DNA from 3 places in the Pseudogulbenkiania sp. MAI-1 genome. Region 2 is predicted to be linked to each of the others. Evidence: riboswitches for the same ligand, from Rfam matches in the RefSeq annotation. Region 2 holds a riboswitch; each other region holds the start of a gene.
What was found. Region 2 has a riboswitch for glycine ahead of glyA (serine hydroxymethyltransferase). Riboswitches for the same ligand answer to the same signal wherever they lie in the genome.
Positions count from the first base shown of each region.

Region 1: another riboswitch for glycine. It lies ahead of gcvH (glycine cleavage system protein GcvH); the one in region 2 lies ahead of glyA (serine hydroxymethyltransferase).
Region 3: another riboswitch for glycine. It lies ahead of gcvT (glycine cleavage system aminomethyltransferase GcvT); the one in region 2 lies ahead of glyA (serine hydroxymethyltransferase).

Region 1 covers NZ_AZUR01000001.1:869,210-879,688, reverse strand. Annotated here, with positions in the region: gene PSEMAI1_RS0104025 (cytosine permease) at 1-1,340, opposite strand, end outside; gene PSEMAI1_RS21970 (hypothetical protein) at 1,344-1,517, opposite strand; gene PSEMAI1_RS0104015 (aldehyde dehydrogenase) at 1,620-3,128, opposite strand; gene speB (agmatinase) at 3,204-4,184, opposite strand; gene PSEMAI1_RS0104005 (LysR family transcriptional regulator) at 4,339-5,259, shown strand; glycine riboswitch at 5,360-5,449, shown strand; gene gcvH (glycine cleavage system protein GcvH) at 5,688-6,068, shown strand; gene gcvP (aminomethyl-transferring glycine dehydrogenase) at 6,086-8,962, shown strand; gene PSEMAI1_RS0103990 (anti-sigma factor) at 9,210-10,010, opposite strand; gene PSEMAI1_RS0103985 (sigma-70 family RNA polymerase sigma factor) at 10,003-10,479, opposite strand, start outside.
Region 2 covers NZ_AZUR01000001.1:1,426,574-1,437,052, forward strand. Annotated here, with positions in the region: gene PSEMAI1_RS0106595 (serine hydrolase) at 1-1,264, shown strand, start outside; gene PSEMAI1_RS0106600 (L-serine ammonia-lyase) at 1,349-2,749, opposite strand; gene glyA (serine hydroxymethyltransferase) at 2,968-4,224, opposite strand; glycine riboswitch at 4,479-4,567, opposite strand; gene cobA (uroporphyrinogen-III C-methyltransferase) at 4,831-5,676, opposite strand; gene PSEMAI1_RS0106615 (cytochrome c) at 5,830-6,255, shown strand; gene PSEMAI1_RS0106620 (cbb3-type cytochrome c oxidase subunit I) at 6,301-7,746, shown strand; gene PSEMAI1_RS0106625 (cytochrome c oxidase subunit 3) at 7,864-8,454, shown strand; gene PSEMAI1_RS0106630 (cytochrome C oxidase subunit IV family protein) at 8,579-8,839, shown strand; gene PSEMAI1_RS0106635 (CbbQ/NirQ/NorQ/GpvN family protein) at 8,850-9,653, shown strand; gene PSEMAI1_RS0106640 (nitric oxide reductase activation protein NorD) at 9,667-10,479, shown strand, end outside.
Region 3 covers NZ_AZUR01000001.1:3,378,093-3,388,571, reverse strand. Annotated here, with positions in the region: gene PSEMAI1_RS0115800 (EAL and HDOD domain-containing protein) at 1-686, opposite strand, end outside; gene PSEMAI1_RS0115795 (chemotaxis protein CheA) at 712-2,592, opposite strand; gene cheZ (protein phosphatase CheZ) at 2,642-3,391, opposite strand; gene cheY (chemotaxis response regulator CheY) at 3,437-3,826, opposite strand; gene PSEMAI1_RS0115780 (chemotaxis protein) at 3,876-4,838, opposite strand; gene PSEMAI1_RS0115775 (chemotaxis protein) at 4,883-5,827, opposite strand; gene PSEMAI1_RS0115770 (PAS domain-containing sensor histidine kinase) at 6,027-7,172, shown strand; gene fdxA (ferredoxin FdxA) at 7,207-7,530, opposite strand; gene gluQRS (tRNA glutamyl-Q(34) synthetase GluQRS) at 7,613-8,515, shown strand; glycine riboswitch at 8,653-8,748, shown strand; glycine riboswitch at 8,768-8,874, shown strand; gene gcvT (glycine cleavage system aminomethyltransferase GcvT) at 8,906-9,994, shown strand; gene gcvH (glycine cleavage system protein GcvH) at 10,094-10,479, shown strand, end outside.

The DNA of each region.
Region 1 (10,479 bases), 560 kb from region 2:
GGCAGCGATGCCGACAGCACGCTGAAGGCAGGAGAACTGGCCAGGGTTTGCGGGTTGAAGATGACGACGTAGACCAGGAAACCCGCCAGCAGCGCCAGCAGCGCCACCGGGTTGAAGCCGCGCCAGAAGCGGAACGGCGTGTCCTCTTCGGCGGCGAACACGCTGCGCAGGCTGACGCGCTGACGGCGCAGCAGGAAGTAGTCGGCGATGCCGATGCCGGACAGCGCGCTGTTCAGGGCCGAGGTCCATACCAGGAAGATGAAGAAGCCGTCATAGATGCCCGGTGTAAATATCACGATGGCCGCCGGGATCACGCAGAACAGCACCACCAATAGCTCCCATTTCATCGCACGCAGGCTGTCCCAGGCGATCTGGCGCAGGCCGACGATGGAGGTGTACAGGATGTTGACCATGCTGGTGACGTTGGCGAAGGCAATGAAGCCCAGCGCGATCACCCCGACCACCATGCCGCCTATCGTGGTCATCCAGATGGTAGGATCGCTGTTACCCATCGAGGCGGCGCCCAGCAGGCCGACGATCTCGCCCAGCGAGGCGGCACCGAAGATACCCACCACGTTCGGCCAGAACGACGTGCGCTCGTTCTTGCTCAGCCGGGCCAGGTTGCCGAGGTAGGGCCACCAGGAGAAACCGGCCGCCATGTTCACTTCCACTGCGATCATGAAGTTCAGGTGCTTGCTGTCGGTCGGCGGCTCCAGCGCCGGCATGGCCATCAGTTCAGCAAAGCCGTGTTTCTGGAAGATCATCCACAGCATGCCCAGCATCAGGATGACCAGTGCCGGGGCCACGATCATGTTGAAGAACTTGATCGAGGTCGGCCCCTTGGCCACCACCCAGCCGGTCAGCACGATGGAAAAGAAGGCCAGCGCCAGCGCCAGCGGCCCGTTGGGCGCGGCCGGATGGGACTCAACAAGGGCAATCAGGCCGTCCACCGAGCGGCCGAACATCATGCCCAGCACCGCCAGCCAGCCCATGGTCAGGAATACCACCGCCAGCACATACACCAGCCGGCTGCCGTTGCCGCCGAATACGCTGCGCAGGAAGGTGAATTGCTCCAGTCCGTAGCGGCCGCTGGGCAGACAGGTGGGCAGCGCCACCAACATCACGCCCAGGATGTTGCCGATGATGATGGCGGCAATCCCTTCCTTCGGGCCGACGAACAGCGCCGTGGCGCCGCCGATCAGGAAAGCCCAGGTGGCGATCGCCAGCGCCGAGTTGGCATAGGTGAATTCCCAGAAACCCCAGATGCGCTCCTTGGGCAGCAGCGGGGTATCGCCACGTTCCGCCGCCAGGCGGAATTCGTTTTCACGCTTGTTCGACATGGCTCACACTCCCCACAGGTAGCAAGTCACCACCAGACCCACCGTCAGCAGCAAGGCTGCCAGGTAATCTGCCGCACTCATGGCCCCGGGCCACTGCACTTCCGCTTCCAGTTCCTCGTAGCAGCGGATGCGCCGCTCCAGGTCTTCTGCGCGTTCCTTGTCTTGCATGGTGTTCATCAGTGTTCTCCTCTGTATTTTTTCTGGCGGCGCCAGTCACACTGAAACCAGATGATTTGACCGTTGCGGAGGGGGGGGCGTGACACGGCCCGCCCCGGTCGCTTACGGCAGCGTGATCCAGACGGCTTTGGTCTCCATCAGGTAATCCAGCTGTTCCGGGCCGAGGTCCTTGCCGAAACCGGACTCCTTGAAGCCGCCGAACGGCATCGCCGGGTCGATGGTGCTGTGCGCGTTGACGTACACCGAACCGGCGGCCAGGCGCGGGATCAGGCTGTGCACGCGCCCCAGATCGTTGGAGTAGATCGCGGCCGCCAGCCCGAACGGCGAGTCGTTCGCCTGCGCCAGGGCATCCTCGATGTCGTCGAACGGCGTGGTGACCAGTACCGGACCGAAGATCTCCTCGCGCACGATACTCATATCACTGCGACAGTGCGCGAAGATGGTCGGCTCGACGAAATAACCCGGCCCTTCCAGTGCCTTGCCGCCGTGCACCAGCTGGGCGCCTTCGCGCCGTCCTGCCTCGATGTAGGACATCACCGTATCCTTCTGCTGCGCCGATACCAGCGGGCTGATGAAACAGTCCGGATCGAGGCCGGGGGCGATTTTCAGGGTGCGGGTGTAGGCGACCAGTTCCTCCAGGAAACGCTCGTAGACGCTGCGGTGCACGTAGGCGCGGGTGCCGGCGTCGCACACCTGTCCCGAGTTGAAGAATACGCCGTTGGCCACGGCGCGCGCCGCTGCCGTGAGGTCGGCGTCCTCCAGCACCAGTACCGGCGACTTGCCGCCCAGTTCGAGCGTGACGCGCTTGAGCTGATCGACGGCGCTTCGGCCAACATTGCGCCCCACCGGGGTGGAGCCGGTGAAGGTCAGCTTGTTGATGCCGGGATGCGTCGCCATCGCCGCGCCGACTACGCTGCCGCGTCCGGTCACGATGTTGACCACGCCGCCGGGGATGCCGGCTTCCTGCACCAGCTCGGCGAAACGCAGCGTGGAGAGCGACGTCAGCTCGGCCGGCTTGACCACCGTGGTGCAACCGACGGCGAGCGCGGCGGCGAGCTTCCACGCCATGGTCTGCAGCGGGAAGTTCCACGGCACGATGGCGCCGACCACCCCGATCGGCTCCTTGCGGGTATAGGCCAGGTAGTTGCCGGGCAAGGACGGTTCGACGGTGCGGCCATGCAGCTTGGAGGCCCAGCCGGCGAAGTAGCGGAAGGTGTCGATGGTGCCCTGGATGTCGACGTCGCGCGCCTGCGACACCGACTTGCCCATGTCGATCGCCTCCAGCTCGGCGAGTTCGGTGGCGTTGGCCTCGATCAGGTCGGCCAGCCGATGCAGCAGGCGTTCGCGTTCGAGCGGCTTGAGGCGGCGCCATTCGCCGCCGTCGAACTGGCGGCGCGCCGCCGCGACCGCGCGGTCGAGGTCGGCGCTGGTGCCAGACGGCACGCGCGTGATCAGACCTTCGGTCGACGGCTCGATCACGGCGAAGGTCTGGCCGTCGCTGCTGTCCAGCCACTGACCGTCGATGAACATCTTCTGCGGTTTGGCGAGGAAGCGTCGCGTCGCCTCCGACACGCCGTATCGTTCCAGGTACTGCGCAACACTGCTATCCATGAGGTTTCTCCTGAGTTTCTCCGCCCGCATCGTGGTGTCGGGCTTGGTCTGAATGGGGCTCTGGCGCTGGTGGGATCAACGTCGCGCCTTGGCCTGGGTGCGTTCGTGGAAGATGAAGCCGATGCTGTTCAACAGCAGCTGCGCCGCCAGGATCGAGGTCAGTCCGGCCGGATCGTAGGCCGGCGCCACCTCGACCAGGTCCATGCCGACGATGCGGCCCTGGCTGCGCTTGGCGAGCGCCTGGATGATTTCCAGCACCTCGTAGTACTGGAAGCCGCCGTGGCTGGGCGTGCCGGTGCCCGGCGCGATGGACGGATCGAAGCCGTCGATATCGATGGTGATGTAGTAGGCTGCGCTCTCCGGAATCTGCGCCAGCACGCCCTCGGTGCCGAGGCGGCGCACGTCGCGTACCGACAGGATGTGGGAGCCGGCCGCGCGTGCCGCGTCGTAGTCGGCACGATTCGACGACGACACGTTGCGGATGCCCAGCTGGGTCATGCCGGCGATGTGATCCATCTCGGAGGCGCGGCGCAGCGGGTTGCCGTGGCCATAGCGCACGCCGTGGCGCTCGTCGACGAAGTCGAGGTGGGCGTCGAAATGAATGATGTGGATCGGCCCGCGGCCTTCGTAGGCCTTGATCACCGGGGCGTGGATCGAGTGGTCGCCGCCCAGCACCACCGGCATCGCGCCCGATTCGAGAATCTTGCGCACCGCGAACTCGATGTTGGCGTTGCTGCTGGCCATGTCGGTATGGACGATGTCAGCATCGCCCACGTCCACCATGCGCACGTCCTCCTGGGTGAGGTACATCACGTCGTCTTCGTGGTCGTAGGCGCCGGCGTGGCCGAACGAAAACAGCGTCGATGCTTCGCGGATGCCGCGCGGACCGAAGCGGGCGCCCGAGCGCCACTGCGTGCCCATGTCGTTGGGAGCACCGAGGATCGCCACGTCGGCGTCGATGCGGTCCCAGTCGAGACAAACCGCCGATTTGGCGAAGGTGCAATGGCCCACGAACGGCAAATTCAGACGGCCCGTTTCATACCCGTTATTCTGCATTTCAACGTCTCCACATGGTCTGTGACAGTGAAGGCCGGGCTTGAGTACGCCCTGCCTTTTGAGTGACTATGGGGAAAGAAGCGGGCCGAAAAAATAAGAAAGATCAGATCTTCAAATCGGAATTTCCGATGTGATTCTCGGGGGGAAAAAAGCGGTGAACCAGCTCCAGGACGTCGACCTGAAACTGCTCAGGGTCTTCATGACCATCGTCAAATGCGGCGGCTTTTCCGCCGCGCAGGCGGCCTTGAACAGCAGCCAGTCGACCATCAGCGAACAGATGAACAATCTCGAAACCCGCCTTGGGGTGACGCTGTGCGAGCGGGGCCGCGGCGGCTTTCGCCTGACGGAGCACGGTGTCGCCACCTACGAGGCCGCACAGCGGCTGCTGTTGGCGGTGGAGTCGTTCTGCATGGACACCAATGCGCTGAAGCAGCGCATCTCCGGACGGCTCTACCTGGGCATCATCGACAACACCATCACCGACGCAGAGTCGCCCCTGCCCAAGACCTTGCGGCAGTTCGTGTCGCGCGGTCACGACGTGCAGCTCGACGTCTACATCGGCACCCCGGCCGAGCTGGAGGCGCGCGTGCTCGACGGGCGCCTGCACATCGCCATCGGGCATTTTCCGCTACGGGTTCCCGGCCTCGCCTACATGCCGCTCTACGATGAACCCGATGGCCTGTATTGCGGCCGTTACAGCCCGCTGTACGAGCAGCCGCCCAGCGAGGACGAGCTGTTCCGGCGCATCGGGGAGAGCCACATCGTGGCCCGAGGCTATCTGCAGCAGCGCGACCTGCAGTTGCTCCGGGTCAGCAAGGCCACCGCCACCGTCGACAACGTCGAAGCCCAGGCCATCCTCATCCTGTCCGGGGCCTACGTCGGGTTTTTGCCGGTCCACTACGCCGCCCGCTGGGTCAAGAGCGGCGAGATGCGCCAGATCGATCCCGCCCGCTTCAGCTCCCGGTGGCCTTTTACCGCCATCACGCGGCGCGGCGCCTCGCAACCGGCGGTGCTGCGGGTGTTCATCGACGAACTGCTGGCTAGCTGTCCACCCGCCGTCATCGAGCAGGGATAGGAAAATTCCGGCAGAGCGCCCGTCCCTGCCGGGGCCCAGGGGGGAGATTTTTTTCGGCTTGACAGCCGACGAGCAGGCCCAGTAGTTTGAAAAAAGCCTTAGCAAGCTAGCAGGAGAGACCGCCTGGTCATGGCGGCGCCGAAGGGGTATCGCCCCAGAAACTCTCAGGCAAAAGGACTGCTGCTTGGACGGGCTCTCTGGAGAGAAGGCATCGCACCGTGAGCGGGCGACGGCCTCGCCGAAGGAAGGTGGCTTGCCTGTGTGAGCCACCATAATCTCTCAGGCAAAGGGACAGAGGGGGCGCAGCTGACGTTTCAGGTTCAGGCCAGCGCCCTAGCTCGGAAGCCTTTGCATTCCTCCTGCTTGCTGTGTTTGTCCTGACCGTTATGTCGGCCTTATCCGCATACGAACCGAGTCAGGAGAGATACATGAGCCAAGTCAGATTCACCGAATCCCACGAATGGTTGCGCCTCGAGCGCGACGGCAGCGTCACTGTCGGCATCACCGACTTCGCCCAACAACAGCTGGGTGACATCGTCTTCGTGCAGCTGCCAAACGTGGGCGACGAGTTCGCCGCCGACAGCGAAGCGGCCACCATCGAATCGGTCAAGGCCGCCGGTGAGATCACAATGCCGCTCGCCGGCAGCGTGCTTGAAGTCAACCCAGCACTGCAAACCGAGCCGTCGCTCATCAACCACGCGCCGCAGACCGATGGTTGGATCTTCCGCATCAAGCTTGACGATGCTTCGGCACTGGATGGTCTGCTCGACGAGACCGGCTACCGGCAACTGCTGGGCGACTTGAGCTGACTGCCAGGAGGACTGCCATGAGCACCCCAATGATTCCGTTTTCCACGCTGGAGCAGCGTGAACTGTTCCAGCGCCGCCATATCGGCCCCGACACCAGCGAACAACAGGCCATGCTGGCCACGCTGGGCGTGTCGTCCGTCGCCGCGCTGATGGACGAGGTGGTTCCCGCGAGCATCCGTCTGACGACCGCGCTCAAGCTCGGCGAAGGGCATAGCGAAGCCGAGACGCTGGCGCGGCTCGCCAACATCGCCAAGCGCAACAAGGTGATGAAGTCGTATATCGGCATGGGCTACTACGGCACCCACACCCCTACGGTGATTTTGCGCAACGTGCTGGAAAACCCGGCCTGGTACACCGCCTATACCCCGTACCAGCCGGAAATCTCGCAAGGCCGGCTGGAAGCGCTGCTCAATTTCCAGACCATGGTGTCGGACCTGACCGGGCTCGACATCGCCAACGCCTCGATGCTCGACGAAGCCACCGCCGCCGCCGAGGCGATGACGTTCTGCCAGCGCCTGGCGAAGTCGAAGAGCCCCGCGTTCTTCGTGGCGCGCGATTGTCATCCGCAGACCATCGAAGTGGTGCGTACCCGTGCCGAACCGCTGGGCATCGAGGTGGTGACCGGTGATCCACGTCGCGACCTTGCCGGCTTCGATGGTTTCGGCGTGCTGCTGCAATACCCGGGCAGCCACGGCGATCTGATCGACTATCGCAGCGTGACCGAGACCGCCCACGCCAACGGCGCCTTGGTGGTGGTGGCCGCCGATCTGCTGGCACTGACGCTGTTGCTCCCTCCGGGGGCGTTCGGTGCCGATGTGGCGGTGGGCAGCACCCAGCGCTTCGGTGTGCCGATGGGCTTTGGCGGGCCGCATGCGGCCTACTTCGCCACCCGCGACGACTTCAAACGCAGCATGCCCGGCCGTCTGGTCGGCGTGTCGCTGGACAGCCACGGCCGCCCGGCCCTGCGCCTGGCGATGCAGACGCGCGAACAGCATATCCGCCGCGAGAAAGCCACCAGCAACATCTGCACCGCCCAGGCGCTATTGGCCATCATGGCCGGGCTGTACGCCTGCTATCACGGGGCCGAGGGCCTGAAGACGATCGCACGGCGGGTGCACCGGCTGACCGCCGTGTTGGCCGAAGGCCTGCGCCGCCTGGGCTACAAGGTGCCGACCGAAAACTTCTTCGACACCCTGCGCATCGACAGCGGCAACCGCACCGAGGTGTTGCATACGCTGGCGCGTACCCAGTCGATCAACCTGCGTCATATCAGCGCTACCGAGATCGGCATCACGTTGGATGAAACGACGACCGCTGCCGATGTGCAGAGTCTGTGGTCGATCTTCGCGCTGGGCAACGCCATCCCGGACTTTGCCGAGATCGAGGCCGGCGTGACCGAGGCCATTCCCCCTGCCCTGCTGCGCCGCGGCGACATCCTCAGCCATCCGGTATTCCACCACTATCAGTCGGAGACCGGGATGCTGCGCTACCTGCGCCGCCTCGCCGACAAGGACCTGGCGCTCGATCGCACCATGATCCCGCTGGGCAGCTGCACGATGAAGCTCAACGCCACCACCGAGATGATCCCGGTGACCTGGCCCGAGTTCGGCAACCTGCACCCGTTCGCGCCGCAGGACCAGGCCGCGGGCTACCACGAATTGACGCGCGAACTGGAAGCCATGCTGTGCGCCATCACCGGCTATGACGCGGTATCGCTGCAGCCGAACGCCGGCTCGCAGGGCGAGTACGCCGGCCTGTTGGCGATCCGCGCCTATCATGCCAGCCGCGGCGAGGGGCAACGCGACGTCTGCCTGATTCCCTCGTCGGCGCACGGCACCAACCCGGCGTCGGCGCAGATGGTGAACATGAGGGTGGTCGTGGTTGCCTGCGATACCGCTGGCAACATCGATGTCGACGACCTCCAGGCCAAGGCCGAGCAACACAGCGACAAGCTCGCCGCGATCATGATCACCTACCCGTCCACCCATGGGGTATTCGAGGAGCGGGTGCGCGAAATTTGCGACATCGTCCACACCCACGGTGGCCAGGTCTACATCGACGGCGCCAACATGAACGCGCTGGTCGGCCTCGCCCAGCCGGGTTCTTTCGGCGGAGACGTGTCGCACCTCAACCTGCACAAGACCTTCTGCATCCCGCATGGCGGCGGCGGTCCGGGTGTCGGTCCGATCGGCGTGAAGTCCCACCTCGCCCCCTTCCTGCCTGGCCACAAGACGGGCGAACTGGCGGGAGGCGGTGCGGTGTCGGCGGCCCCCTACGGCAGTGCCAGCATCCTGCCGATCACCTGGAGCTACATCACACTGATGGGCGCGGCAGGTCTCAAGCACGCAACCGAGGCGGCGATTCTCAACGCCAACTACATCGCGACCCGGCTCGCGCCGCACTACCCGATCCTCTATACCGGCCCCAACGACCGTGTGGCGCACGAGTGCATCGTCGATCTGCGGCCGCTCAAGGACGCGACCGGGATTTCGGGCGAGGATGTCGCCAAGCGTCTGATGGATTTTGGTTTCCACGCGCCGACCATGTCGTTCCCGGTGGCCGGCACGCTGATGATCGAGCCGACCGAGTCGGAGTCGAAGGCAGAGCTCGACCGCTTCATCGAGGCGATGGTGACGATCCGCGAGGAAATCCGCGCCGTGGAAGAAGGCCGCCTCGACCGGGAGGACAACCCCCTGAAGCACGCGCCACATACCGCGGCGGCGCTCGTCGGCGAGTGGACACACAGCTACAGCCGCGAGCAGGCGGTGTTCCCTCGCGGCATCGAGCGTGACCACGGCAGCAAGTACTGGCCGCCGGTGGGGCGTGTCGACAATGTGTTCGGCGATCGCAACCTGGTGTGCAGCTGCCCTCCGCTGACGGCCTATCAGGACTAAGCGGCCCGGGCTGACGAACCGGTCAGGCGGTGCGCAATGTGCCGCCTGGTTCCCCTTCCGACTTCAACCTGACGCCCTCGGGCGGAAGGCCGGTGGCGATCGAAGTTGCCAAAACGCCGTTCGTGCCGCAACGCTACTACCGGGGCTGAGCGATGAACGAGCCCCCCGTTAGTCGCATGACGCCCCCAATCGGCAGCAAGCTGTCGGCGGCGGAGAAGATGGCGCGTATTCCGGTCACGGGCAGCCTCTAGCAGCGCCCGCCGCACCCCTCTTTCAGTTGAAGATGCACCCGTTCCGCCAACGCCAAAAGCTTGTCGCGCGGCATGCCGGCGGACAGAGCGTAGCCGAAACCGTTGCCCCACCAGTAATAGACATTCACTGGACCCTGGCTGGTGAAGCGGAAGCCCTCGTCCGCACGGGGCCGCGTCTCCGTCGCCACGTACAGCGTCATCCGCTGGCCGGCCACGTCGTGGTACATGAACTGCGCAACCGGCCCCTGACTACCCGGCAGCAGCCGGCCACCAATCAGTTCATAACCCGCCGCCGCCAGCTTGGGCGGCTCGATCCGGCTATGCATGCGCCGGGATAGCCAGGCCACCAGCTGCCCCTCCTGCTCTGCCCCTATCTCCACCGGCCGCCGGATGTCGGGGCTGTAGACCACGTGAGCCATAGCGGCTTGCCTCGGCAGGTTGTCGGCGACATAAGCACCGTCCGGCACCTGCACCGCTTGTCGCAGGTAGGACTGCCCGTACCAGCCACCGCCCACTCCCAGCGCAAACACCAGACTGGCGGCCATGGCCTGGCGCAGCCAAGCGTGCCGGTCTCGTCGACCGGGTGGCTTCGCCGCATCCAACAGCCCCAGTGGCATCGGCTCGGATTCCGGCAAGCGCAACAGCTGCCGCAGTGCTTCATCCTGCCGCCGTAACCTCGCCAACCGCCCCGCGACCGCCGGATGTGCCGCGACCCATGCCTCTACCCACGCGATCTGGTGTACCGGTAGCTCACCGTCCAGATAGGCTTGCAGCATCTGTTCACTCGGTTCAGTCATATCCTTCCATGTCTCCTCGCCCATCCATCAACTGGCGCAACCGCTCGCGCCCCCGGTTCAGACGGGACATCACCGTTCCCACGGGAATGCCCAGCGCCTGAGCCGCGTCTTGATAGCGCATCTCCTCCACCACCACCAGAAGCAGCACCTCACGCTGCTCGGCCGGCAATTGGGCAAGGGCATTGGCCAAATCCCGCATAAGGAGTACTCGCTCATGGGCCGGCGGCACCGCCAGCTCGGCCAAGGCATCGTCGGGCAGTGCCACGCCGCGGGCTGCACGTCGCTGCCCATCGACATGGCGGTTGTGCATGATGCTAAACAGCCAGGGTCGGACATCCGTCCCTGGCTGCCATTGCCGCCAACTGCGCCACGCCAACTCCAGCGTGTCCTGAACCAGGTCGTCGGCACAACTGGCATCAAACACCAGCACGCGCGCGTAGCGACGTAGTCGGGACAGGTTGTCTAGCAG
Region 2 (10,479 bases):
TGCCCAGCCGCTGCGCCGGCAGTTGCTGGCATTGCTGGCGAGCCTCGAGCCGCCGAGGACGCCCGCCGCCATCGCCGCCGACCCGGTGCTGGCCGCCGCCCTGTTGCCGCAGCCGGCGAGTCTGCCAGAGGGCCGCCCCCAGGTCGACACCGGTATCGATGTGCTGGAGCGGCAGGCGTTTGCCCCGCTGACAGGCTTGCGTGTCGGTCTGATCACCAACCCGAGCGGGGTGGATGCGCGTGGCTGGCGCACCATCGACCGCCTGCGCTGGGCGCCCGGGGGCAGGCTGGGAGCGATATTCAGCCCGGAGCAGGGGGCGGACAGCGACGGGGCCGGGAAGGTGGTGATGGAGGCCGAACCGTTCTCCGGTTTGCCCTGGTATCGGCTGTACGGCGCGGCTCGGCGTCCGCCGGCCGCCCTGCTGGCGGGGCTCGACGCGCTGGTGGTCGATATCCAGGATGCCGGCGTGCGGCCGTATCCCTCCACTCAGGCCTTGCCGGACATCATGGCCGAGGCCGCTGCTCGGGGCCTCCCCGTGTTCATACTGGACCGGCCCAATCCGCTGGGGGCCGAGCGCGTCGACGGTCCGCTATCCGACGAGGACCCAACCGCGGCCACCGGCACCGTCCCCCTGCCGCTTCAGCACGGCATGACCCTGGGCGAACTAGCGCGCCTGTTCAACGCCGAAAAGCGACTGGGAACCGATCTGACGGTGATCGCCATGCGGGGTTACCGACGGGGCATGAGATTCGAAGAGACTGGGCTTTCCTGGCAGCCGCCGTCGCCCAACTGGCGCACGCTGACCCAGGTGCGGCTCTATCCCGGTATTGCCCTGGTCGAGGGGGCCAATGTCAGCGTGGGGCGCGGCACGGTCCGGCCGTTCGAATGGCTTGGCGCGCCGTGGATCGATGGGCCGGCGTTGGCCGCTTACCTGAACACCCGCGCCATTCCCGGCGTGCGCTTCGAACCGGCCGAGTTCGTGCCGGACGAGAATCCCTACCGTGGCGAGCGCTGCCAGGGCGTGCGCCTCATCCTGACCGACCGCCAGGCTCTGCGCGCGCCCCTGCTGGGCGTGGAGCTCCTCGGTGCCTTGCAGCGGCTCTATCCGGAGCAATTGCACCTTGCGCCCCCAACCAACACGCCCGACGTGCGCGAAATCCTGGGCGACTTGGCGCGGGGGAAGGTCCCGCGCCGCATCGCTGCGGACTGGCTGCCTGCGCTGCAGCGTTTCCGCGAGCGGCGGGCGTCCTACCTGCTGTATTGATCGATGAGATGAACAAAAAAAGACCCCCGCAAGCGGGGGCACAGGGACGTCAGAGGATATAGAGTCGAGGCGGGCGCTCGCCGGTCAGCATTCCACAATGTTGACCGGCACCTCGACGATGTTGACGGCCAGACCGCCACGTGCGGTTTCCTTGTACTTGGTGCTCATGTCGCGGCCGGTGTCGCGCATGGTCTTGATCACGCGGTCGAGCGAGACGAAGTGCTGGCCGTCGCCGCGCAGCGCCATGCGCACGGCGTTGATCGCCTTGACCGAGGCCATGGCGTTGCGTTCGATGCAGGGCACTTGTACCAAGCCGCCCACCGGGTCGCAGGTGAGGCCGAGGTTGTGCTCCATGGCGATCTCGGCGGCGTTCTCCACCTGTTCCGGCGTGCCGCCCATCACTTCGGCCAGGCCACCTGCTGCCATCGAACAGGCCGAGCCGACCTCGCCCTGGCAGCCGACTTCGGCACCCGAGATCGAGGCGTTGAGCTTGAACAGGATGCCGATGGCGCCGGCGGTGAGCAGGAAGCGCACGATGCCGTCTTCGTTGGCGCCGGGCACGAAGCGGGAGTAGTAGTGCAGCACCGCCGGCACGATGCCGGCCGCGCCGTTGGTCGGTGCGGTCACCACGCGGCCGCCGCCGGCGTTTTCTTCGTTCACCGCCAGGGCGTAGAGGTTGACCCAGTCCATCACCGTCAGCGGGTCGCGCAGGCTGGCTTCGGGTGCGGCCAGCAGCTTGCGGTACATGTCGGCGGCGCGGCGTTTCACCTTCATGCCGCCGGGCAGGATGCCCTCGTGTGCACAGCCGCGCTTCACGCACGCCTGCATCACGTGCCAGATGTTGAGCAGGCCGGCACGCACTTCCTCCTCGCTGCGCCACGCCAGTTCGTTCTCCAGCATGATCTGGCTGATCGGCTTGTTGTGCTCCTTGCACAGCGCCAACAGCTCGGCGGCGTTCTTGAACGGGTGGCGCAGCTCGGTCGCTCCGGGCGGGACAAAACCGGCTTCCACCGCCGCTTCGTCCACGACGAAACCACCGCCCACCGAGTAGTAGGCGCGCTTGTCGAGCACGTTGCCGGCGTCGTCACGCGCCTCGAAGGTCATGCCATTGGGGTGGAAGGGCAGCGACTTGCGCTTGTGCAGCACCAGGTGTTCCGGTTCGCTGAACACCACTTCGTGCCGGCCGAGCAGCGACAGCCGCTTGTTGGCGCGGATCGCCGCGACCATGGCCGGCACGGCGTCGGTGTCGACCTCGTCCGGCAGCTCGCCCTGTAGACCGAGCAGCACCGCCACGTCCGAACCGTGGCCCTTGCCGGTGGCGCCGAGCGAGCCGAACAGTTCGCTGCGCACGCTGGCCACTCGCTCCAGCAGGCCGTCTTTCTCCAGCCGGGCGACGAACTGGCGCGCGGCGCGCATCGGCCCCACCGTGTGCGAACTGGACGGGCCGATGCCGATCTTGAACAGGTCAAAGACGCTGATTGCCATGGTTGCTTCTCTTGCTATGGCACCCCATGCGGCGGGGTGCCTGATGAATTCGGGAGACGATCCCCGGCCGTTTCCGGCCGGGGCGAAACTTCTCTCCTGGTCACGATCCTGCCGTACGGTCCGAGCGGGGCCTTTTGATGATGGGTTTCGCTGTGCTCCACCCATCCTACAAACTCAACCCATCCTACGAGCCGCTCGCGACGGATCGTGAGTCAGGATTAACCGCGGTACACCGGGAAGGCCGCGCACAGCTCGGCCACTTGGTGGCGCACGCGCTCGATCACCGCCGGGTTCTCGATGTCATCGAGAATGTCGCAGATCCAGCCGGCCACGCGTTCCACCTCGGCTTCCTTGAAGCCGCGGGTGGTCACGGCCGGGGTGCCGATGCGGATGCCGCTGGTGACGAACGGGCTTTGCGGGTCGTTCGGCACGGCGTTCTTGTTCACGGTGATGTGCGCCGCACCCAGCGCCGCGTCGGCTGCCTTGCCAGTCAGGCCCTGGTTGATCAGCGACAGCAGGAACAGGTGATCGTCCGTCTTGTTGGACACCACGCTGTAACCGCGGTTCTGGAACACCTTGACCATGGCGCGGGCGTTGGCGATGACCTGCTGTTGGTAGGCCTTGAACTCCGGCTGCTGCGCCTCGAGGAAGGCCACCGCCTTGGCGGCGATGACGTGCATCAGCGGGCCGCCCTGAATGCCGGGGAAGACCAGCGAGCTGAACTTCTTCTCCAGTTCCGGGTTGCTCTTGCACAGGATCAGGCCGCCGCGCGGGCCGCGCAGGGTCTTGTGGGTGGTGGTGGTGACAACGTCGGCGAACGGCACCGGGTTCGGGTACAGGCCGGCGGCAACCAGGCCCGCCACGTGGGCCATGTCGACGAACAGGTAGGCGCCGACGCTATCGGCGATCTCGCGGAAGCGGGCGAAGTCGAGCACCAGGGAGTAGGCGGAGAAGCCGGCCACGATCATCTTCGGCTTGTGCTCCTGGGCCAGGCGCGCCACTTCGTCGTAGTCGATCTCGCCGGTTTCCGGGTTGAGGCCGTATTGCACCGAGTTGTAGATCTTGCCGGAGAAGTTGACCTTGGCGCCGTGGGTGAGGTGGCCGCCGTGCGCCAGGCTCATGCCGAGCACGGTGTCGTGCGGCTCCAGCAGCGCCATGTAGACCGCGGCGTTGGCCTGGCTGCCGGAGTGCGGCTGCACGTTGGCGTAGTCGGCGCCGAACAGTTGCTTGGCACGGTCGATGGCGAGCTGCTCGACCACGTCGACGTGCTCGCAGCCGCCGTAGTAGCGCTTGCCGGGGTAGCCTTCGGCGTATTTGTTGGTGAGTTGCGAACCCTGAGCCTGCATCACGCGTGGGCTGGTGTAGTTTTCGGAGGCGATCAGCTCGATGTGATCTTCCTGGCGCTGGCGCTCGGCCTCCAGCGCGTTCCACAGGGCGTCGTCGAAGCCGGCAATCTGCATATCCTGGGTAAACATGGTGTGTCCTTAGTTGTTGCAGGGCCGGCGGCCAATGGCGGCCGCCGCGTACCCGGTCGATAGAGTCGACCTGCGGCCCGCAGAGGGCAGGGAAGGGGATGAACGGCAGGCGCAGGGCACGGACGCGGGTCCCCATCCGACACAGGTCAGATGACGCCCCCTCTGTCCTTTTGCCTGAGAGATTGAGGCGGGCGACGGGCGCCCGGCCATGCTTCCTTCGGCGAGGCCTCACGGGCCTTCTCTCCAGAGAGCCGAACGACATTGCGGTTCTTTTGCCTGAGAGTTTCTGGGGCGATACCCCTTCGGCGCCACCGCTCAAGGTGGTCTCTCCCGCAATGTTTGACGCGGCTGGTGCCGAATCTAGAGATGCCGCCGCAGGCTGTCAACGTGATTCGTCGCGCCTTGCCGATTGTGGCAATGCACAAAAAGACGCCTGGCGGGGCGCCAATGGGCCGGCGCGGCCCGGCGGCGGGGGGAATAGTCGGATCGGTGACGAAAGTGGTCGGCTGCTGAGCTGCCGGGCGGCGGCGTGCCGTACGCGCCCCGGCGACCCTGTCCGGAGGCGGTGTAGGGCCGATGCAACACTCCATCGGCCCCCTCTTGCGGTCACGCCACGGCGGGGTCGGCGTGCCTCAGCGCGGTGCCGGGTGTCAGGAGTTCCTGATGCAACCGCACCACGTCGCCGATGATCAGCAGGGCCGGTGGCCGTATCCCGGCTGCCGCGATGCGCTCGGGCAGGGTGGCGAGATCGGCGCTGACGATGCGCTGCTGGGGCGTGGTGGCGCGCTCGACCACCGCTGCCGGCGTGTTGCCGGGGCGGCCGTGGCGCATCAGCTCGGCGCAGATGCGTTCCGCCTCGGAAAGCCCCATATACACCACCACGGTCTCTTCCGCGCCGGTGTGGCGCGCCCACTCCAGCTCGTCTTCCCCCTCGCGGCGGTGACCGGTGACGAGGCTCACGCCCTGGGCGTAGTCGCGGTGGGTGAGCGGCATCAGTCCCATCGCCGCGGCGCCACAGGCGGCGGTGATGCCGGGGATCACTTCACAGCGGATGCCGGCGGCGGCCAGGGCCTGGATTTCTTCGCCGCCCCGGCCGAACAGGAACGGATCGCCGCCCTTGAGCCGGACCACGCGCCGTCCCTGCCTGGCCTCGCGCACCAGCAGCGCATTGATCTCGTCCTGCGGCAGGGTGTGGCGGCTGGCCTCCTTGCCGACGTCGATGCGCCAGGCCGTGGGCGGGACCAGCGCGATGACCGCCGCGTCGACCAGGTGGTCGTACAGCACCACCTCGGCGCGCTGCAAGCGGGCGAGCCCTTTCACCGTGAGCAGTTCCGGGTCGCCGGGGCCGGCCCCCACCAGACAGACCGAGCCGGGCGGGAAGTCGTCATTCGGGGAAACGGCAGGCGGCGTTCCGGGGAGCGTCAGGAGGGGGAGCGGATCGGGAGGGTTCATGCTGGACTCCTGCACAAGGTGATGACAATGGCGCAAGTGTAGGAACGGCGCGGTCTGGAAATCGTTGATGCGCATCAATTCCTTAAACATGTATCGCCTATACAGTTTCGTTCAGGCACCGGGTGTTTCCGGTGATTCGTGATAGGAGGCCGTATGAGCGCCAGCTTCACCAAGTCGACCGCCCGCAATATTTTTTATGGTGGGGCGGTGTTTTTCTTTCTGTTGTTCATCGCATTGACCGTCGATACCACCCAGGCGCTGCCCAAGCGCGACAACCGCGCCAACCTGACCGAGCAGGTGGCGCGCGGCAAGAACATCTGGGAGACCCGCAACTGTATCGGCTGTCACACCCTGCTGGGCGAGGGAGCTTACTTCGCGCCGGAGTTGGGCAATGTCTACAAGCGCCGCGGGCCGGAGTTCATCAAGGCCTGGATCAAGGGCCAGCCGACCGGCGCGCCGGGCCGTCGTCAGATGCCGCAATTCCATCTGACCGATGGCGAGCTGGACGATCTGGTTGCCTTCCTCAAGTACAGCTCCGAGATCAATACCAACAACTGGCCGCCCAACGTTGAAGGTTGAGGCCGTCAAGCTGGATGAATTCTTGTCAGATTTAGGGAGATTCGCATGACTACTTCGACCACGGCGGTTCTCGACACCCCACGGGGTGTGGAAGAGCACGCCGCCACCCGGCTGAAATACCGCTCGCAGGCGGTGGCCAAGCCGTACTTCATCGCCGCCATAGGGTTGTTCTTCGGCCAGATCGTGTTCGGCCTGATCATGGGCCTGCAGTACGTGATCGGGGATTTCCTGTTCCCGGAAATCCCGTTCAACGTGGCGCGCATGGTGCACACCAACCTGCTGATCGTGTGGCTGCTGTTCGGTTTCATGGGGGCGGGCTATTACCTGATCCCGGAGGAGTCGGAACGCGAGCTGCACAGTCCGAAGCTCGCCATCCTCACCTTCTGGGTGTTCCTGGTGGCCGGCGCCCTGACCATCGTCGGCTACCTGTCGGTGCCGTACGCCACGCTGGCGCAGCTGACCGGCAACGAAATTCTGCCGACGATGGGGCGCGAGTTCCTGGAACAGCCGACCATCACCAAGGTGGGCATCGTGCTGGTGGCGCTGTCCTTCCTCTACAACCTGTCGCTGACCGTCCTGTCCGGCCGCAAGACCAGCATTTCGCTGGTGATGATGCTGGGCCTGTGGGGGCTAGCGATCTTCTTCCTGTTCTCGTTCTACAACCCGAGCAACCTGGTGCTGGACAAGCTGTTCTGGTGGTGGGTGGTGCACCTGTGGGTGGAAGGCGTGTGGGAACTGATCATGGGCGCCATGCTGGCCTTCGTGCTGGTGAAGGTGACCGGGGTGGACCGCGAGGTGATCGAGAAGTGGCTGTACGTGATCATCGCCATGACGCTGATCACCGGCATCATCGGCACTGGCCACCACTACTTCTGGATCGGCGCGCCGGCGTACTGGCAATGGTGGGGTTCGATCTTCTCGGCGCTGGAACCGATCCCGTTCTTCATGATGACGCTGTTCGCCTTCAACATGGTCAACCGTCGCCGCCGCGAGCATCCGAACAAGGCCGCCGTGCTGTGGGCCATGGGCACCGGCGTGATGGCCTTCCTCGGCGCCGGGGTGTGGGGCTTCCTGCACACGCTGGCCCCGGTCAACTACCTGACGCACGGCACCCAGATCACCGCCGCGCACGGCCACATGGCCTTCTACGGCGCCTACGCCATGGTGGTGATCACGATGATCTCCTACACCATGCCCAAGCTGCGCGGCCGCGAGGCCAACAGCAACGCCGCCCAGGTAGTGGAAATGTGGTCGTTCTGGCTGATGAGCATCGCCATGGTCTTCATCACGCTGTTCCTGACCGCCGCCGGCATCCTGCAGGTATGGCTGCAGCGCATGGGCTCCGCGCCGCTGCCGTTCATGGCCGCCCAGGACCAGGTCGCCATCTTCTACTGGCTGCGTGAGGCCAGTGGCGTGATGTTCTTCATCGGCCTGGTGCTGTACATCATCAGCTTCTTCGTCAAGGGCAAGACCGACGAAGCAGCACGCTGAGTGTGTGGCTGAAGGCGGCCCGAGTGGTTTCGGGGCCGCCTTTTTTTATCGGGGGCCGGTCACTCTCTGTCGCGAGGGCTCGCGGTGGAAAGCAGGGCCGGCTCCGGGGAGGAAAACATGAACCAGACCGTGGCAATGCCGGTTTCGGCCAACCCGCGCGAGGTGCCGGGCGATCTGGCGATGTGGTTCTTCATCCTGGCCGAGCTGCTGGTGTTCGGCGTGTTCTTTCTCGCCTACGGCTACTCGCGTGCGCACGACCCGGCCACCTTTGCCGCCGGCCAGCGGCAACTGGGCCTGGGCTTGGCCACCGTCAACACGCTGCTGCTGATCGGCGGCAGTGCCAGCGTGGCGGCGGCGGTACGGGCGTTCGCGCTTGACCGTCAGCAGAACGCACAGCGTCTGCTGTGGCTGACGCTGGCGTTGGGGCTCGGTTTCGTGGTGCTCAAGAGCGAGGAATTCGCCGGCAAGTTCGCCGCCGGCATCACGCTGTCGAGCGACACCTTCTGGATGTTTTACCTGTCGCTGACCTTCTTTCACTTCCTGCACGTCATCCTCGGCATGGTGATCGTCGGCGCGGTGGCGGTGTACGCCCGCGACGGGCGCTACCGGCCGGGTGCGCTCGCCGGCGTCGAGACCGCCGCCGCCTACTGGCACATGATCGACCTGGTGTGGGTGGTGTTGTTCGCGCTGGTGTACGTGGCGCGCTAGGACCCAGCTCTTCACCCCGCTGAGGGCCGCTCGCGACAGATCCTGAACAGGTCCTTGGGGTGTGTGCTTTTTCGCTTGCCCCCGGTCAAGGTGACGCCGGGGGACGACGCGTAAGTTGATGACTATGAACGCTTTGAGAGATTTCTCCGCCGTCTGGTGGGTCTGGCTGTGGCTCACGGTGCTGACCCTGCTGGCGGCCTTTCTTGCCGAGGCTCACCTGACCCCCGGCCACCTGGCAGTGGCGGCGCTGTCCACCGCCTGGCTCAAGGGTTTGGCCATCGTCGAGCACTACATGGCCCTGCGCCACGCTCCGGCGTGGCTGCGGCTGGCCGTGCACGGCTGGCTGGCGCTGGTGAGCGCCTTGTTGATCGTCAGTTTCCTTTAGAAAGAATGCCATGAACGCACCCACCGTTTCGGCCCAACTCGATGTCCCGTTCTACCAGCCGGTCGGCTCCGAATGCGAGCTGTTCGAGGCCGCCTGGCGCCAGCAGCTGCCGGTGCTGATCAAGGGCCCCACCGGCTGCGGAAAGACCCGTTTCGTCGCCCACATGGCGGCGCGCCTGGGGCTGCCGCTGATCACCGTGTCCTGCCACGACGACCTGACCGCCGCCGACCTGGTCGGCCGCCACCTGATCGGCGACGGCGCCACCTACTGGAGTGACGGCCCGCTGACCCGCGCGGTGCGCGAGGGCGGCATCTGCTACCTCGACGAGGTGGTCGAGGCGCGCAAGGACACCACCGTGGTGCTGCACCCGCTCACCGACGACCGGCGCATCCTGCCGATCGAACGCACCGGCGAGGTGCTCGAAGCTTCGCCCAATTTCATGCTGGTGGTGTCGTACAACCCCGGCTACCAGCACGTACTGAAGACCCTCAAGCCCTCGACGCGCCAGCGCTTCGTGGCGATGTCCTTCGATTTTCCGCAGCCCGAGGTGGAAAACGCCGTGGTGATACGCGAGAGCGGCATCGACGCCGCGCGCGCCGCGCAACTGGTGACGCTGGCCGGGCAACTGCGCCGGCTCACCGGCTACGATCTCGACGAATCGGTCAGCACCCGTCTGCTGGTGTACGCCGCCAAGCTGATGGCCGCCGGCATGGCGCCGCGCATCGCCTGCCGCACCGCACTGGCCGAGCCGCTGACCGACGACGCCGACACGCTGGCCGCCTTGCTGGCGGTGATCGACACCCAGTTCCCGTAAACGAGGTGCCGACATGGAAGATATCGTCGGAGGCTGGTGGGACCGGCTGATCACCCGCGCCGCCTACCGCGGCCACCCGCAGGCTGCGGTGTCGCTGGCCAGCGTGACGCGGCTGGCGCCGCCGTTTTTCCGCGCCATGGGCGGCGACCCGGCGCTGGTGCTGCGCTCCACGGTCGGCACCGAGCACGGTGCGCGCCGCTCCTGGCTCGAACGCGTGGCCGGCATCGGCGACAAGGTGGAACTGGCCTGGAGCGACCATCAAGCGCTGTACCTGCCCGAGAAGCTCGACCTGTTCCCCGACGCCGCGCTCAACCGCGCGCTGTACTTCTGGCTGATGGCGCTGGCCGCTGAACCGGCGCCGCCCGGCGACTGGCTGACGCGCAACCGGCTTGCCACACAGCGCTGCCTCGAGCGCATGCCGGGGCTGGCCGCCAGCTACCGTCAACTGGTGGAGGCCCTGCTTGCGCTGCGGACCGATCCGGCGCGGCTGCCGGCGGCCGAGGCGGCGGTCGAGCAGGCCATCCGCCAGGCGCTGCAGCACCCCGAGCAAGAGGTGGTGATGCCCGAGGTCAAGCGTCCGCCGCAGCCGGTGCCCTTGTGGCTGCACCCGGCTCCGCCCACCGGCGGCGAGGGCGGAGGTGTAGCGGGCGACACCCCGGCCGATCAGGACAGCGAACACAAGGAGCGCGAGGCGGCGCAGAAACGCCGCCGCTACCGCGCCCAGCGCATCGTGCCGGAGGACAAGAAGGACGGCATGCTGATGGTGTTCCGTGCCGAGAGCCTGTTCACCTGGGACGAGTACGTCAAGGTCAACCGCCACAACGAC
Region 3 (10,479 bases), 2.0 Mb from region 2:
AACACGGCCTCGACGTCCTTGACCTCGGCATCCATGCGCAGCAGGTTGAGCAATTCCAGCGTGTGCGCGAAAGAAGGATGGATCACTTTGGCCGACAAGGTTTCCGGCTTGGCGAAGTAATAGCCCTGGAAACCGTCCATGCCCAATTCGCGGCAGAGATGGAAGTGCTCGTGCGTTTCCACCTTCTCGGCGATGCGGATCACCGGGTAGCTGCGCACTTGGGCGGCCAGCATCTGGAAATCGCTGGCGCTATGCGCCTGCACGTCCAGTTTGACGTATTTGGCGTACTCCAGCAGGCTGGCCGACGGCGCTCCGAACGAGAAGCCGTCCATGGCGATGCCGAAGCCCTGCGCATGCAGGTACTTGATGCGGGCGATCAGCTCGTTGGAGGGGGCGATGTCCGGCGTCAGGTCGAGAATGACGCGGCGCGCCGGCAACAACTCCAGGAACTCGCTGGCCAGCATGGCCTCGCCGACGTTGATGAAAGCCAGCTTGTTGCCGATGAGCCAACTGGTGCCCATGTTGTGCAGGGTATTGACCAGGACCTGGGTATCGGCCTGGAGGGCGGCGAGCTGGCCGGCGTTTTCCGCTTCGAGAGAGGGGCGGAACAGCAGCTCGTAGCCGATGAGCTGCTGGTTCCGGTTCAGGACGGGCTGGCGTCCGATGAAGGCACTGGTTGTTGTCATTAGGTACCATTCAGATTGCTTTACTTCACAGCGTGATCAACTCGGAGGTCTTGACCACGCCTCCCATGCCGTCCTTCGCTGTCAGCAGGTCTTCCATATCGAGTACCAGCACCACCGAGCCGTCGCCCGACAAGGTGGCGCCGGCCACGCCTTTGGGGCGGATGTTCTGCAACGGCTTGATCACCACGTCGTCGCGGCCGACGAAGGAGTCGATGGCCAGGATGAAGGAGCGCTCCGCCGACTGCATCAGCACGCCGAAACCCGGTCTCTGGGTCGGTGCCCAGCCGAGCAGGCCCGCCAGGGTCTTGAGCGGCAGGATCTCGTCGCGCACGACGATGGTGGGATTGCCGGACACTTCCTGGATCGCTTCCGGATCGATGGTGATGATCTCCCGGACCATGGCCAGCGGCACGGCGAACGGCTGGTTGCAGGCGCGCACCACCAGCACCGGCAGGATGGCCAGCGTCAGCGGCAGCGAGATACTGATGCGGGTGCCTTCGCCGGGGATCGAATTGATGTCGATGCGGCCGTTGAGCTTCTGGATGTTGGTGCGCACCACGTCCATGCCGACGCCGCGGCCCGAAACGCTCGAAATCTGGTCCTTGGTCGAGAAGCCGGGCAGGAAGATCAGCTGCAGGCACTGTTTTTCGTCCAGCGAGTTGGCCGTTTCGGCATCGATCAGGCCTTTCTCGACCGCCTTGCGGCGCAGTGCGTCGGCGTTCATGCCGCGGCCGTCGTCGGTGATCTCGATCAGGATATGGTCGCCGACCTGCTCGGCGGTCAGCTGGATCAGCGACTGCGGCTTCTTGCCGGCGGCGATGCGCTCCTCGGTGGATTCGACGCCGTGATCGACGGCGTTGCGCACCAGGTGCACCAGCGGATCGTTCAGATCCTCGATCATGGTCTTGTCGAGTTCGGTCTCCTCGCCGCTGAGCACCAGCTCCACTTCCTTGCCGAGCTGGCGCGCCAGGTCGCGCGCCAGGCGGGGATACTTCTGGAACAGCCGGCCGATCGGCTGCATGCGGGTCTTCATCACCGCGTTTTGCAGGTCCCCCACCAGGAGGTCGAGCTGGCTGATGGCCTCGTCCAGCGAGCGCAAGGTATTGCTGTCGTTGTTGCCCTGCAGGATCTCGGTACGCAACGTGGTGAGGCGATTCTTGGTCAGGCCGATCTCGCCGGACAGGTTGAGCACCATGTCCAGGCGATTAGTGTCGATGCGGATGGTATTTTCTTGCCCGCCGCCGGCCGATTTGGGGACGCCTACGGTCTTGGCAGGTGCCGGCGCCCGGCTGGCTGCCGGCGCGGCGGCAGCCGCCGGTTCGTGCTCTGTTACCAGTGCGACGGCCGGCACCTCCACCGCGGGGCGGGCCGGGGCGGCGGCAGGCGCAGGAGCTGGGCTGCTGGCTGCGGGGATGACGGCCTGATAGAGCGTATTCCAGTCCGGCTCGCCGCTACGCTGGGGTGCGCTGGCCGCCAGCGGCGGTGCGGCAGGCGCCGCTTGCTGGGGTGGCATCCGGCCGGACAGGACGGCGTCCAGCGCCGAGAGCAAGCCGCCGTCGGCGTCCCTGGGCATCAGTCCCTGACCGAGGGTGCCGAACATGTCGCGCACCGTGGCCGTGGCGTCCAGGATCACGTCCATGACTTCGGGGTTGAGCTGGAGTTCGGCGTTGCGCAGCTTGTCGAACAGGTTTTCCGTGCGGTGGCACAGCGTCACCATCGGGGCCACGTTGAGGAAGCCGGCGCCGCCCTTGATGGTGTGAAAACCGCGGAAAATGTCGTTGAGCAAGGCGCGGTCTTCCGGTCTTTTTTCCAGTTCGACCAGCTTGTTGTCAACGTCCGAGAGGAGGTCGTTGGATTCCATCAGGAAGTCCTGCAACAACTCTTCCATGCCGCCGAATTCGCTCATTTTTTACCCCGCACCGTTATTGTCATGTTCTTGTTGCGACCCGCAGGGCTCAGAAGCCGAGGCTTTCCAGCAGGTCGTCGACTTGTTGTTGGTTGGTGACCACGTCGCTGCGCCCTTCCGGGTTGACCACCGGGCCGTTCAGCAGGGTCGGGTCGATTTCCGTTTTCTTTTCTTCCGGTGAAAATTCGATCAGGAAGGCCACGAGGTCGGTCTCGATGGCCTTGACCATGTCTGTCATCTTCTTGATGACCTGGCCGGTCAGGTCCTGGAAGTCCTGCGCCATGACGATGTCGAGCAGTTGCGCGCTGGTGGCCTGGGTCCGGTCCGGCACGTTCTGCAGGTAACGATGGGTGTCTTGGCTCAGCTGGCGGAACTCGTCGACCGATAACTGGTTGGCGAACAGCCGGCTCCAGCGGTCTGACAACCGCTTGGCGTTGCTTTCGAGTTCGTCCTGGATCGGCTTGGCGATGTCGGTGGCGTTGAGCACCCGTTCCGCCGCCGATTCGGTCAGCGTGGAGATGTAGGAGAGGCGGTCGCGGGCGTCGGGAATGGCGTTCGCGACGCGTTCGAGCGATTTGTCGTAACCCATGTCGCGCAGCGCACTGTGTAGTTTGCGGGTCAGTTGCCCGATCTGTTCGTACATGACCGACGGGTTGCCCTCGGGGGCCGAGGCGGATGCCGCGCTGCTGTCGGCCTCGCTGGCGATAGATGGCGTGCCGGCCTGGTGTTGCTTGGCGATGCTGTCAAACAGCGCCTCGAGATCCGGGCTGTCTCCGCTTTCCAAAACGTGGTTTGGCACGATAAATCCTCCTGAATACTGGCCCGACAAGCCGTGCAGTGGTTTTTATTTGTTTATTGCCTGAAAGATCTTGTTCAGTTTTTCTTCCAGCGTGGCGGCAGTGAAGGGCTTGACGATGTAGCCGCTCGCCCCAGCCATGGCCGCTTCGATGATGTTCTCGCGCTTGGCTTCCGCCGTGATCATCAGGAACGGCAGGGGCTTGAGCTGCTGGTCGGCGCGAACGGCCTTCAGGAGCTCGATGCCCGTCATGTTGGGCATGTTCCAGTCGGAAACGATGAAGTCGAAATGTTGCGTCTTGAGCTTGTGCAGAGCGACTTGGCCATCCTCGGCTTCATCGACGTTGGTAAATCCGAGTTCCTTGAGCAGGTTGCGCACGATGCGTCTCATGGTCGAGAAGTCGTCCACCACAAGGAAGCGAAGATTCTTGTCTGTCATCGAGGGTTATCCTGAAGTTGTCAATGATTCCTGGCCGCTATTGTAGCGATTACCTTTGCAGGAATGGAATCAAGGTTTCGGCCAAGACGGCAGGGTCGAATTTGGCGACATAGGCATCGACGCCGACGCTCGAACCCATGGCGCGGTTGGCGTTGGACGACAACGAGGAATGCATCACGACCGGGATGCCGTTGAAGCGGTGGTCGGACTTGATCAGACGGGTCAGCACGTAGCCATCCATTTCCGGCATTTCGGCGTCCACCAGGATGGTCTTGAGGTTGTCGTGCAGCGGTGTGCCGTCGCTCTGGTGGCGGTTGGCCAGTGCCTGCAGGCGTTCCCAGGCTTCGCGCCCGTTGCTGGCTTGCTGGAACTTGATGCGCATCTTCTCCAGCACGCCGGTGATTTCCTTGCGTGCCACCACGGAGTCGTCGACGAAGAACACGTACTGGTCGGCCTCCAGCTGGGCGGTCGGCAGTTCGGGCAGGCGCGGTTCTCCCACCACGCTGGCCAGGATCTGCTCGACGTCGAGGATCGAGACCAGCTTGCCGTCTTCCAGTTCGGTGATGGCCGTGATCAGGTTCATGCCGTTGGCCGAAATCCCCTCGGCCGCCGAGGCGCTGCTGCCCATCATGTTGTCGGGCGAGCGGACCTTGTCCCAGTCGACGCGGATGATCCGGTCCACCGAGTCCACCAGGAAGGCCTGGGTGCTCTTGTTGAACTCGGTGACGATCATCGTTTCGTACTTCTTGCCGGGTTCGTTCGCGCCGATGAAGCGGGCCAGGGAAATGATCGGGATGATGTTGCCGCGCAGCGAGAGCACGCCTTCGACGCCGAACGGCATGTTCGGAGTCTTGGTGATGGCGGGGGTCTGCGAGACCTCGCGCACCTTGAAGACGTTGATGCCGAAGGTTTCCCGCGTGCCCAGCGAGAACAGCAGGATCTCCATCTTGTTGGAGCCGACCAGCTTGGTGCGGGCATCGATATTGGCGAGCAGGGTAGCGTCGGTTGACATGTCGAACCTTTCCCGATTTTTTGAGTACGATCGTCAGGCGCGGGTTATTTGCCGATATGCAGCATTTCGCGCAGCTTGATCGCCAGTTTTTGTGCTTCGAATTTGGACACGTAGGAGTCGACGCCGACCGATTCGCCGAGCTTCTGGTTGGAATTGCCCGACAGCGAGGAGTGCATCAGCACCGGGATGCCGGCAAAGCGCGGGTCGCTCTTGATGAGCTTGGTCAGCATGTAGCCGTCCATTTCCGGCATTTCCACGTCGGTGAGAACCAGGTGGATGATGTCGCAGAGCTTGCGGCCGGACAGGTCAGCCTGGGCGGCCATCTTCTGCAGTTCATCCCAGGCGCGCATGCCGTTGATGGCGTAGGCGTATTTGACACCCATGGCCTCCAGGGTGCGTTCGATCTGCTTGCGCGCGACGACCGAGTCGTCGGCGAAGAAAATCATGCGTTCTTCCTTGATCGGCTCGATGTTCAGGAAATGATGGGCGTCGTCGGAGAGCGAGGTCTCGGCCAGGACTTTTTCCACGTCCATCATCATGACCAGGGTGTTGTTGAGCTCGGTCACGGCGGTGACCAGGCCGCCCATGCGGTTGGTGATCATTTCCGGCGGCACGCGCATGGCGGACCAGTCCAGCCGCAGGATGGTGTCCACGGCCTCGACCAGGAACCCCTGGGTGTGGCCGTTGTATTCGGTCACGATCATGATCTCGGGCTTCTTGTCGGTGACGATGCCGGCGTACTTGGCCAGATCGATGATGGGCACGAGCGCGCCGCGCAGGCTGACCATGCCTTCCACCGAGGAGGGCATTTCCGGAGCGGAGGTGATCTCAGGGGTGCGCATGACCTCGCGCACCTTGAACACATTGATCCCGAAAACTTCCTTGCGCCCGGTCCGTTGGTCTTCTCCGAGAGAGAACAGCAGGATTTCGAGCTTGTTGGTGCCAGCGAGCTTGGTGCGGGCATCAATTTTTTTTAGAAGTTCTGACACGGAAACCTCCGCTGCATCGTGTTTTTGGGGGTATCGTCGAAGTCTCGATACGCCAGTTATTCGGGTGTCTCGGGGGCCATGGGCGCCGATCAATATGGCAAATGTACCCCAGATTGGCTTAACCGGTTTGGATAATTATCATACCGATTAATCGATTTTTACAAATGTGTCGGAGTAAATGACAAAAATTGTTTCAAACTTGCACGACCAGCAAACCCTGGAGCAGGCCTTTGCCCAGTTCAACGCCGTTTCCGGCCAGCTGATCGACGCCTACAACCAACTGCAGGGGCAGGTCAACGTACTGAATGCCCAGCTGGACGAGGCCAACAACGAGCTGAGGCGGCAGCTGTCCAACAATGCCGCGCTGGCCGAGCGGCTCGGCATGCTGCTGGAGGCCCTGCCGGCCGGCGTGGTCGAGCTGTTGGCCGATGGCCGGGTGCATACCGAGAACTCCGCCGCCGAGACGATGCTAGGCGCCTCGGTTCGAGGCCGGCTCTGGGCGGAGGTGCTGGCCGGCTTTCTGCCGACCGGTATTGATAACACCTTCTTGTTACCGCGTTGCGGCGAGCAGCCGGCGCGGCGCATCACACTGCAGTATCAGGATCTACCCGAACTGGGCGGTCAGATTGTGTTGTTGCATGACGTGACCCATCTGCATCAGCTGTCCAGCGAACTCGCGCAGCAGCAGAAGCTGGCCTCGATGGGCAGCATGGCGGCGTCGCTGGCGCATCAGCTGCGCACACCGTTGACGACCGCCATGCTCTACACCGCCAACCTGCGTCAGCCGGGCTTGGGCGAGGCGGAGCGCGAGCGTTTCATCGACAAGAGCCTGGCCCGTCTCAAGGCGCTGGAGGGCCTGATCCAGAACATGCTGGGCTTTGTCCGGGGGCAGGTATCCGAGTGTGAATTGCTCGACATGGCCGGCTTGGTGGAAGAGGTGCGTGCCGTGGTGCAGCCGCACTACGCCGCCCGGGCGGTTCGGCTGGAGTGTGACTTTGCGCTGGATTCCGAGGCGCGGGTTGCCGGCGATCGCAAGGCGCTGGCCGGGGTGCTGGTCAATCTGCTGGATAACGCCCTGCATTTTTCCGGCGAGGGCCAGCGGGTCGGTCTGAGCGCACGGCAGGAGGGGGGCGAGGTGCTGGTGAGCGTGGATGACGAGGGACCGGGGGTGGCCGACGAACTGCTGGAGCGGGTGTTCGAGCCGTTTTTCACCACGCGCTCGGGGGGCACCGGACTGGGGCTCGCCATCGTCAAGAAAGTGGTCGAGGAACTGCACGGCAGCGTGCACGCGGGCAACCTTGACGCTGGCGGCGCTTGCTTCACGGTGCGCCTGCCGCTGGCGTGAGCCGCGCCGCGAGCTGATCCTAACTCCGCGGATCTTACTCTTCCAGGTATTGGGTCTTGTCGGTGACCTTGGCCCAGTCCTCGTGATCGGGCAGGGGGTCTTTCTTGGTGGCGATGACCGGCCAGACCTTGGCCAGCCTCTCGTTGATTTCGATGAAGTGCAGCTGATCGGCCGGCACGTCTTCTTCGGCGTAGATGGCTTCGACCGGGCACTCGGCGACGCACAGCGTGCAGTCGATGCACTCGTCGGGGTCGATGGCGAGGAAATTGGGACCTTCGTGGAAGCAATCGACCGGGCAGACGTCGACGCAGTCGGTGTATTTGCATTTGATGCAGGCTTCGGTTACAACGTAGGCCATCGCGGTTTCCTCTGGCTGTTCAACGCTACTATTCCACAGTCTAGTCAATTTTGCCGCCGTTTGATTTTCCCGGCCGTTCCCGATGACCTCTTCCTTCGTTCCTTCCGTCCCCTACCGTGGCCGCTTTGCGCCCAGCCCGACCGGTCTGTTGCACGCCGGCTCGCTGACCACCGCCGTCGGCAGTTATCTCGAGGCATATAGCCGGGGGGGTGAATGGCTGCTGCGCATGGAAGACCTCGACCCGCTGCGCGAGATGGCGGGAGCGGCGTCGGCCATCCTGCACACGCTGGAGGCGCTGGGCTTCGAATGGGATGGCGAGGTGGTGTACCAGAGCCGGCGCCATGAGCTGTACCGCGCCGCGCTGGATCAGCTGATAAGGGATGGCTTGGCGTACGCTTGCGCCTGCACCCGCAAGGAGATCGCCATGCACGCCCAACGCGGGGTGGATGGCTTCGTCTACCCGGGTACCTGCCGTGATGGCTGCCCATCGGATCGCCCCGGCCGGGCCTGGCGCTTGCGTGTGGCGCCGGGCGAGACGGTCTTCGTCGACCGGCTGCAGGGGGAGTACCGCCAGGAACTGGAGCGCGACATCGGCGACTTCGTGCTGCTGCGCGCCGACGGCTTTTGGGCTTATCAACTGGCGGTAGTGGTGGACGACGCAGAGCAGGGGGTGACCGATATCGTGCGCGGGGCCGATCTCTTGGTGTCGACGCCGCGCCAGATCGCCGTGCAACGGGCGCTGGGGGTGGCGACGCCGAGCTATTGCCACCTGCCCCTGATGGTCAACGCCGCCGGCGAGAAGCTGTCCAAGCAGACGCTGGCGCCGGCGATATCGCCTGAGGCGGCGGCCGAGGAGCTGCGCCGGGCGCTGGTCCGGCTCGGCCATGTGCCGCCGGCGGAGTGCCATGATCTCGCCGAACTGTGGGCATGGGCGCGGACCAACTGGTCGCTCGCGCGGGTGCCGGTGGGGCCGGTAGCGGTGTGAACCGGGTTTCGATCATACTGGCGCGCCAAGGGATTCGGACGTAGGAATAAGGCAAAATGACGTGGCGTCGCGCCGACATAATCGCGCTTGCTGCCGTGTTCGGCTTGCCAGACCGGCGGCCAGCGCCGATAATCTGGCCCCATCTAGCAGGAGAGAGTGGCCGCACAAGCCGGCCACCGCCGAAGGCGCAAGTGCACCCGCAATCGCTCAGGCAAAAGGACTGCGAGGATCGGGCCGTCGCTCCATGAGCGGCCCGCCGAATCTGGAGAGCGGCGCCTGGTTCCAGGCGTCCACCGAAGGGGCTAACGGCCGTGCTGCAGCGGCCGGAAAATCTCAGGTGTAGGGACAGAGGGGTGTATTGAAGGATGAACGCACCCTTAAGGACTCCGCATGACGGCCCCGAAACGTACCCCCCTGTTTGACGAACACCTCGCCGCCGGCGCCAAGATGGTCGACTTTGCCGGCTGGGAAATGCCCATCCACTACGGCTCGCAGCTGAAAGAGCACGAGCAGGTGCGTAGCGACGCCGGCATGTTCGACGTCTCCCACATGACGGTGATCGACATCACCGGCGCCGACGCCAAGGCCTGGCTGCAGAAGCTGATCGCCAACGACGTCGCCAAACTGGGCTTCGAGGGCAAGGCGCTGTACTCCGGCATGCTCAATGCCGATGGCGGCGTGGTCGATGACCTGATCGTCTATCTCACTTCCTACGGCTATCGCATGGTGGTCAACGCCGGCACCACCGACAAGGACCTGGCCTGGATGGAGCAGCAGAAGGCCGGTTTCGACGTGAGCCTGAACGTGCGCCGCGATCTGGCCATGCTGGCGGTGCAGGGCCCCAACGCCATTGCCAAGGTCTGTGCGGTCAAGCCGACGCTGGCAGACGCTATCAAATCACTGAAAGTCTTCCAGGGTTTGCCTGCAGGCGACTGGTTCTTTGCCCGAACCGGCTATACCGGCGAAGACGGCCTGGAAATCATGGTGCCCGCCGCCGAGGCGCCGACCTTCTTCCGCGAACTCTTGACCGCCGGCGTGGCGCCGATTGGCCTGGGTGCGCGCGACACGCTGCGCCTGGAGGCCGGCATGAACCTGTACGGCCACGACATGGACGAGACCGTGTCGCCGCTGGCCGCCGGCATGGGCTGGACCATCGCCTGGGAGCCGGCCGAGCGCGATTTCATTGGCCGCCGCGCGCTGGAAGCGCAGAAGGCCGCCGGTGTCGCCATGAAGCAGGTCGGCCTGGTGCTGGAAGGCCGCGGCGTGCTGCGCGAGGGCCTGAAGGTGGTGGTCGAGGGTGCCGGGGAAGGCGTCATCACCAGCGGTACCTTCTCGCCGACGCTGAAGCATTCCATCGCCATCGCCCGCGTGCCGGCCGCCACCGGCGAGACCGCGCTGGTCGATCTGCGCGGCACGCTGACCGAGGTGCGCGTGGTCAAGATGCCGTTTGTTCGCAACGGCAAAAAAGTCTTTAATTAAGCCGAAGTATCCGGACTGAGTGGAGGCTGGCGCGGCCGGCTTCCGGACAAGGCCGCAAGACCTTGTCATGACCCCTTTTTTTACATTGGAGATGCAGTAATGAGCCAGATTCCCGCCGAATTGAAATACGTATCCAGCCACGAATGGCTGCGTCTGGAAGAGGACGGCACCGTGACTGTGGGCATCACCGAGCACGCCCAGGAGCTGCTGGGCGACATCGTGTTCGTCGAGCTGCCGAAAGTGGGCGCCGCCCTGGGCGAAGGCGAGCAGGCCGGCGTGGTCGAATCGGTCAAGGCCGCTTCCGATATCTATTCGCCGATCGAAGGTGAAGTGGTGGAGGTGAACGAGGAGCTGGAAGCCGCGCCGGAACTGGCCAACAGCGAGCCGTACGGCCAGGGCTGGTTCTTCAAGCTCAAGCCGGCCAACGCCGCCGACCTCGACAAGCTGCTGAGCGCCGACGAGTACGCTCAGGAAATCGGCGCCTG